DNA from 3 places in the Metabacillus sp. YM-086 genome. Region 3 is predicted to be linked to each of the others. Evidence: riboswitches for the same ligand, from Rfam matches in the RefSeq annotation. Region 3 holds a riboswitch; each other region holds the start of a gene.
The links. Region 3 has a riboswitch for cyclic di-GMP ahead of ACEWK1_RS17820 (EAL domain-containing protein). Riboswitches for the same ligand answer to the same signal wherever they lie in the genome.
Positions count from the first base shown of each region.

Region 1 (2,272 bases), on a different contig from region 3:
GAGAAGTAGAAAAGGTCGTAACGAAGAAAGATCAGTTAATAGCATTAAATGAAGTTAAAGAAAAGGAATTACAAGAAATGAAGAAAGAATTCATATGGAAGAAAAAAGCAGTCACAACGGACTTGTATATTCACAATAAAGAATTAGAAGGCTTAGAAAAAACATTAAAACCTAAAAGACGGCTGGCCAATTCTCTCATATTAAACACAATTATTTTGAAAGAGTTAGACAGATGTAAAGAAAATGACTATGAAATTGCGATCGATTCAAATGTATTTATGAAATTAAACAATGATTTATGTGACATCATCAAAAAATACAAAGTAGTCATAAGCCCTATTGTTTGAGATGAATGGAACGGATTAAAGAAAAATGAAGACCGAAATATTAGGGCAGCTGCTGCAAGAGCAAGTGATTTGTTCGATTATATGGTTAGCATAGGGAATGCAAGAGAAATTACGATGACTGAGGAACAGATCATTCAATTTAAAAAGGGTCTCACGATTAAGCTGACAAAAAAAGAAAATGATGATCGCATTATCGAGCATTATGCGTATGAAATGGAACATGGCAATTCTTCTATCATTGTAGCTTCAGATGATACAAACTTCGTAACGTCATCAAGATTAGCAGGACTAAAGGTAATGGAAATAAAAATACCACAATATTCATCAAATTGGAGTGAGTTAATTGCATAGTAGAAAAATGGAACGTGTAAGTGCGATGGGAATGTACGTATTTTCTTTCATGTTATTTCTATTAAGCGTCATAAACATGGCGTCATTTCTGGAACTAGGGTACGTGGCAATTCATATGGATGTTTACTTTTGTTTTGTTGGTGCAACAATTGCCATCTCATTATTATTTTATAGTGAAATAACATTTAGGCTTTTAAAAGGGATGAAAAAAATATAGGAATAGGTGTAGAAGTAGTCTTTCAAGTGAAAAGGAGCTCTTACGTCAGAAGCTATCAGTCAAATAATAGTAAAAACTTTTTTTGGAAAAAATGATATTTATCTGGAAAAACACTAAAAAAGACCTTATAATCAACATGACTAAATAACTATAAAATAACTTTCATTATGAAAATAGTAATGGTTCAATGACGATAATTGAATAGCTTTATTTTTGGCAAACTTTCCGAAAGGGTAGGACGCAAAGCCACGAGTCTAATATTCTATTAAATTAGAATGATGATCGTCGGGCTACCGATACACGAACTGTATTGTTACGACTACTGGCCGAAATATGTCTAGTAGTCTTTTTTATTTTAAAAAGGAGAAGTGAAGAGATGGCAACGATACATAAAGGCAGCAATGCTTTATCAAAGAAGGCAAACACATATTTAACCCTAGGTATCCTGTTTTGGATTCCACCAATAGCTTACTTCATTGCATTTTTCCAAGGCTTTCACTTTAATGGTATTTTTCATCTATTACCTATTGTACCGGGTTGGATTGGTGCCTACTTTTGGAGGAAATATTCAACATTGCGTGCTGGAATAAGTGGAGAAGAGCGTACAACAGAAATCCTGGCCAATCTCCCGGAAGGCTATGAGGTCTATAGTTCTGTTCAGCTTTCTACTGAGGAAGGAAGGGCTGAGCTTGATCATGTCATTATTGGGAAAAATGGAGTTTTTGTTGTTGAAGTGAAAAATCATAATGGAACCATTGCAGGTAATGAAGAAGACAGATCATGGACTCAACATAAGGTAGGGCGCAAAGGCGGAGAGTACTCAAAGGAAATGAGAAATCCAGTAAAACAGGTAAGACGTCAGGTTCATATCTTATCAAAGCATTTATCAAAAAATGGTATTAAAGTTTGGGTAGAAGGAAGTGTATTCTTCTCAAACCCTCAAGTAGAGGTATATGTAGAAACAAAGAAAACACCAGTTTTTACTTCATCATATGACCTACATGAATTCCTAACGAACTACAAACCAAGATACAACATAAAAGAAGCTGAATTAGAAACAGTGAAAAAACTTGTGAGCTAATATGGAGGAATTGATATGAAAATGAAACTAGTATTAGGTAGCTTATTTATTGCAGGAGCATTGGCAGGATGCTCGCAAAATGAGGAAGCAGCAAAAACAGAAGAAGAAATTCGTGAGGAAGTAAAAGCAGAGCTAGAGCAAGAAATGAAAGATGACTTAAAAGAAACATTGAAGGAAGAAATAAAGGCTGAATTAACGGAAACCGAGATTGCTTCTACTACTCAGAGCACAACGGAAAAGCAGGCATCTTCATCAAATTTTGACTTATCAAATCTA
Region 1 covers NZ_JBLUOI010000010.1:84,703-86,974, reverse strand. Annotated here, with positions in the region: gene ACEWK1_RS06805 (hypothetical protein) at 1-347, shown strand, start outside; partial or broken gene ACEWK1_RS06800 (PIN domain-containing protein) at 363-698, shown strand; gene ACEWK1_RS06795 (hypothetical protein) at 691-915, shown strand; cyclic di-GMP riboswitch class I at 1,121-1,213, shown strand; gene ACEWK1_RS06790 (nuclease-related domain-containing protein) at 1,292-1,996, shown strand; gene ACEWK1_RS06785 (hypothetical protein) at 2,012-2,272, shown strand, end outside.
Region 1: another riboswitch for cyclic di-GMP. It lies ahead of ACEWK1_RS06790 (nuclease-related domain-containing protein); the one in region 3 lies ahead of ACEWK1_RS17820 (EAL domain-containing protein).

Region 2 (2,272 bases), on a different contig from region 3:
GCAGCTGTATTGTTGAAAAAGTACTCAGATCAAATTGCTACTATAAGAGACACTTCAACTGGTGCAACAGCAGCAAAAGAACTAGCAAATCCACGTACAACAGCTGAAAATCCAACAGCTCCAAGTGTACGTAACAGCGAAACGGAATTAGGAAACTTAATTACAGATGGTATGTTAGCGAAAGCGAAACAATTTAAGCCAAATACAGTCATTGCTATGCAAAATAGTGGTGGAATTCGTGCCTCTATCGATACAGGTGAAATTACGTTAGGTGATGTGTTAACAGTGTTACCATTCGGAAATACACTAGCAACAATGAACCTAACTGGAGCGGAAATCTTAACTGCCCTTGAACACAGCGTAAGTCAAGCACCAAACGAAAGTGGTGGATTCTTACACATATCGGGTATGAAATTCACTTATGACAGCAGCAAGCCAGTAGGTGAGCGAATCGTATCAGTTGAAGTAGAAGAAACAGAAGGTAACTTTGTTCAACTTGACCCAGCAAAAGAATACTCTATCGCAACTAATGCCTTCACAGCAAAAGGTGGAGACGGCTATACAGTATTCGCTGATGCATACGCTGCAGGACGTGTAACAGACTTAGGTTTATCTGATTGGGAAAACTTAAGAGATTATGTGGCGAATCTTGTGACGGTTGAACCGGTGATTGAAGGTCGTATTGTGGATGTAGCGGAATAATGCAAAAGAAACAAGCCTGAGTTAAATAGGCTTGTTTCTTTTTTAGGTTTTGGTTAAAATTGGCATCTTAATAGTGATGAAGATCTAATGTTTTCATAGTAAAATAAGATTATAGTGGAAAAATAGAATAATAGAGACAAAGGCAAACCTGTTGAAAAGCAGGGACGCAAAGCCACAGGTCTAAAGCATGCATTGCAATGACGGCTGGGTTACCAATTTATAAGTAAAGTTGGCCCGTTTTTTGTGGTCAACTTTTTTATTTTTTTTAGAAAACACCATATTTCAGGAGGAAACAGCATGAAGAGTAAGTTAGTAGTAATTGGTCTTATATGTATATTGATGTTAAGTGCATGCTCTAACAAAAAAGAAGAAGTGATGAAAAAGGAAAGCGTTACAACCAATGAAGAAGCTGTAACATTACAACAAACAGGAACAGAAGAAGATGTAGAAGAAAACGAGGATACCCCAGAAGCTGCTTTATATACCGGCGACACGATCTTACCTGCTAAATTAAGCTATGAAAATGAAAACTGGTTACTATATACAAATGGAAATCATCTGTTTACAGAAAACAAACAAGATAGAAATAAGAAGTACTTTGTGGATGAAGTAACAGAAGAATATGACAAAATTTGGTCAGTCACAAGTGATGGAGATTGGGTTTATTACTTAAAGGGCTCTACCCTTTGGAAGGCGAAAAAAGATGGAAAAGAACGAGCAGAAATTGTTTTTAGTGATGAACAAGAACATAACATCACAAATTTTATTCTTTACCAAGATACGATCTACTTTATCAGTTTAGAATCTTTTCCTGGTAATGCAACAAAGGAGTTACTTTTTAGTATGAAAACAGACGGTAGTGATGTAAAGGTGCTATTTGACTCACCATCTGAGATTTTAATAGGTGATCTTAATATCGCAAACGAAACTCTTTATTTTACAACAAATTATATGAAGGACTCCTTCACAGTAGATGCTTTACATAAGCTTGACCTGAAAGAAGGACAGATGAGCAAAGTATTTGAAGCAAATGCACTTGGAGATATGCAAATTTATCGTAATGAGCTATATTTTATAGAAAATAATCGACTTTTCAAAAGCAATATCGACGGCACTAATAAGGTGCAAGCTATCTCTCCTGAATGCGTAAGTTTTGCCATATACAATGATCAAATTTTTATTAAGCAAGTAGAAGATCTAGGAATTGGAGCTGATGAGAGAAGTGTTGATGGAATGGACATTTCACCAGTTATCGCAGATATTTATAGTCCAACCTCAGAAGAGCTTCTTTCTTTTCAACTAGTAGATGGTGATTATGTTTTACATTCACAATCCGTTTTCTACACTGAGCCAAAAAAAGAGCAAGAAACGGCAACAGAAGGTGGAGATTACTATGAAAGTGAAGCGTTTTATCAAGAGATTTATAAGTTATATGACGAGTTACTAGAAACACATAGAGGAGAGATTTCAATCTCAACACTTGAAGATGAAGAGTCAAAAAGATTAACAGGAGGAAATCAATACTTCCTAACAGGCCATATCTTAGGTTCAACGAAAACCTTACTATATG
Region 2 covers NZ_JBLUOI010000010.1:17,388-19,659, reverse strand. Annotated here, with positions in the region: gene ACEWK1_RS06505 (5'-nucleotidase C-terminal domain-containing protein) at 1-702, shown strand, start outside; cyclic di-GMP riboswitch class I at 834-919, shown strand; gene ACEWK1_RS06500 (hypothetical protein) at 1,000-2,272, shown strand, end outside.
Region 2: another riboswitch for cyclic di-GMP. It lies ahead of ACEWK1_RS06500 (hypothetical protein); the one in region 3 lies ahead of ACEWK1_RS17820 (EAL domain-containing protein).

Region 3 (2,272 bases):
CTCGTCTCCGCCTAGTCTATAAATTTGAGCAGAATCATCTAAAGCGTCGCTAAGTCGTTCTGCTGTTTTTATCAAAACGTGATCTCCGCGATAATGTCCAAGTGTATCATTTATTACTTTAAATCGATCAAGGTCTAATAATAAGACAGCCATGCTTTTATTAGTAGCATGATTCAATCTTTCACTTAAATCCTCTTGAAAGCTAGCTCGATTATTTAAACCAGTTAATGGATCATGATAGGCCAAAAATTTATACTCTTCCACAAGCTTTTTATTTTTAGTTAAAACCCTAAGTTGGCGAGCTATAATCAAGTTCATAACAATGACCAAACCTAAACTAAGAAGATTTAGTTTCCATTCATAACTATGTGTAACTAAAACAATCAGAACGATTACACTAAAGTATGGAAAAATTCTTTCTCTAGTATCGAATGGATTCATAATGTGCAATCTTGTTTCGGCACTATTATTCTTAGCGTAATAGCCTCCAATTCCTATCAAAAAGATTGACACCATCCATAGAAAATCCGACAAACCTCCAGGCTGATACGTTTCCATCGTCGCTTGATATGCGTAATAAGAATCAGCTATTACTTGCAAAAAGAACCCAATAATAAGATATAAAAAAACATTCTCTTCTTGTTTAACTTGTTGAATTAAATAGTAAAGAATCGTTATAACAAATAATATACTTAAACTTATAATAGGATAGGCAATATTTGTGATAATCATGATAAAAGATTCCGATTTTAAGATATTCGGTCTTATTAAATAATGTGCACTAACGGCTGTAGCTGATATCATAAAAACAACGATATTAAATATGTAGGAGCTAGTTGATGCAATAAGACTAATTTCTCTTACTTTATAAATCAAGGCCGATAAATAGAACATATAAGCTAAAAGCCAAATGAAATAAGAGTTATCAGGAAACAAGGTTGTACTTTCAAACAATTGGTGCTTAAACCATAAAGTATTTGATAGTATTGTCAGAATGACACCGATTCCTAATAAAAGCCAAAAGTATTTACTTTTCTTACTCATACTTTTATAAGCTTTTATGAGCCAAATCAAGCTAAGAATTCCAACAATGATTTGAACGAAAGTAAGTCCTAAAGATTCTAGTAAAGGATCATGTATAAAGATCTTCCAGGCGAAAAAAACGAAAGCGAATACAAAAAGTGTGGTTGTAGGTAATCGACCAATCTTTAGCATAGCAATCCCCCACTTAATCAAAAATAAAAGGTTATTCCCAAATGGAAATAACCCTAAATCGTTATTCCTTTGGTAACTCAGCCACCATAGGTCTCCCCCGTAGGTCTGTAGCTTTGCGTCATCATTTTTCAATGATTTTGCCTTTTCAGTGAATTTTTTTTAATTATTTCATTTATTTTATCATGTTTACCTTGTAAAAAATAGTCCTTTTTAACTATGAGAATCGTTTTGTGGAACGTTATGTCGAACATGCATGGAAATGGTTCCAATTTCATAAAGACAGGGCTTTCAAAAATGACTATACTTCTTTTACAACTATTATTTCGAGGTGAACACAGAGTGAAGGTATTTAGAAGCGCAATTGGTTTCATGTTTCTCCTATTTGTAGCGTTTTACCCTATTAATGCAAGTGCAGCAACGTTAAATGAAGCACAACTTGCTGTGAAGAAAGCAGAAAGCTATGGTGGATCATTAAAATGGCAAATGTCTGTGGAAAGAAACAATGGTATTAGAGACATAGATATGAAGCTTTATAATGATACGAAAACTTATTATCAAAAAGCAGTCACTATTGTTTCTTCCTTAAAGAAAAGCACAGCTAAAACTCAATTAGAAGCTAGATTAACTAGTAATGTGAAACAACAAATTGATAAAGCAGCCACTTATATTGATGCTTTAAAAGTTGGACGATCTGTAGAGGCAAAAAGATTAGAGCTTAAAAAACGCAATGATTCTCTTGTCATGAATCATGAGACAGTTATTCTTTATAACAATCTCTCTGCAGAAATCAAAAAGCTAGACCGAGTTGTTTCACGAGTGTATGGAAAGCCAAATCGTGATGCCTTTCGTGAAAAGTTTGTAAATCCAGCAAGATTAGAGCAAAACAGAATTATTTATCCTGTATCTGCCTTTATTGAACTGGAACGGGCAAAACAAGAATTGGCTAAAAATGAAGTGAATGTTGATTATGTTCTAGATCGATTTATTTTGATTGATCGCTTTCTAGAAAAAATCGAACAGGAATCTATTTACTTAAACATTGCGAGTAATCTTCACA
Region 3 covers NZ_JBLUOI010000045.1:30,105-32,376, reverse strand. Annotated here, with positions in the region: gene ACEWK1_RS17820 (EAL domain-containing protein) at 1-1,215, opposite strand, end outside; cyclic di-GMP riboswitch class I at 1,284-1,367, opposite strand; gene ACEWK1_RS17815 (hypothetical protein) at 1,555-2,272, shown strand, end outside.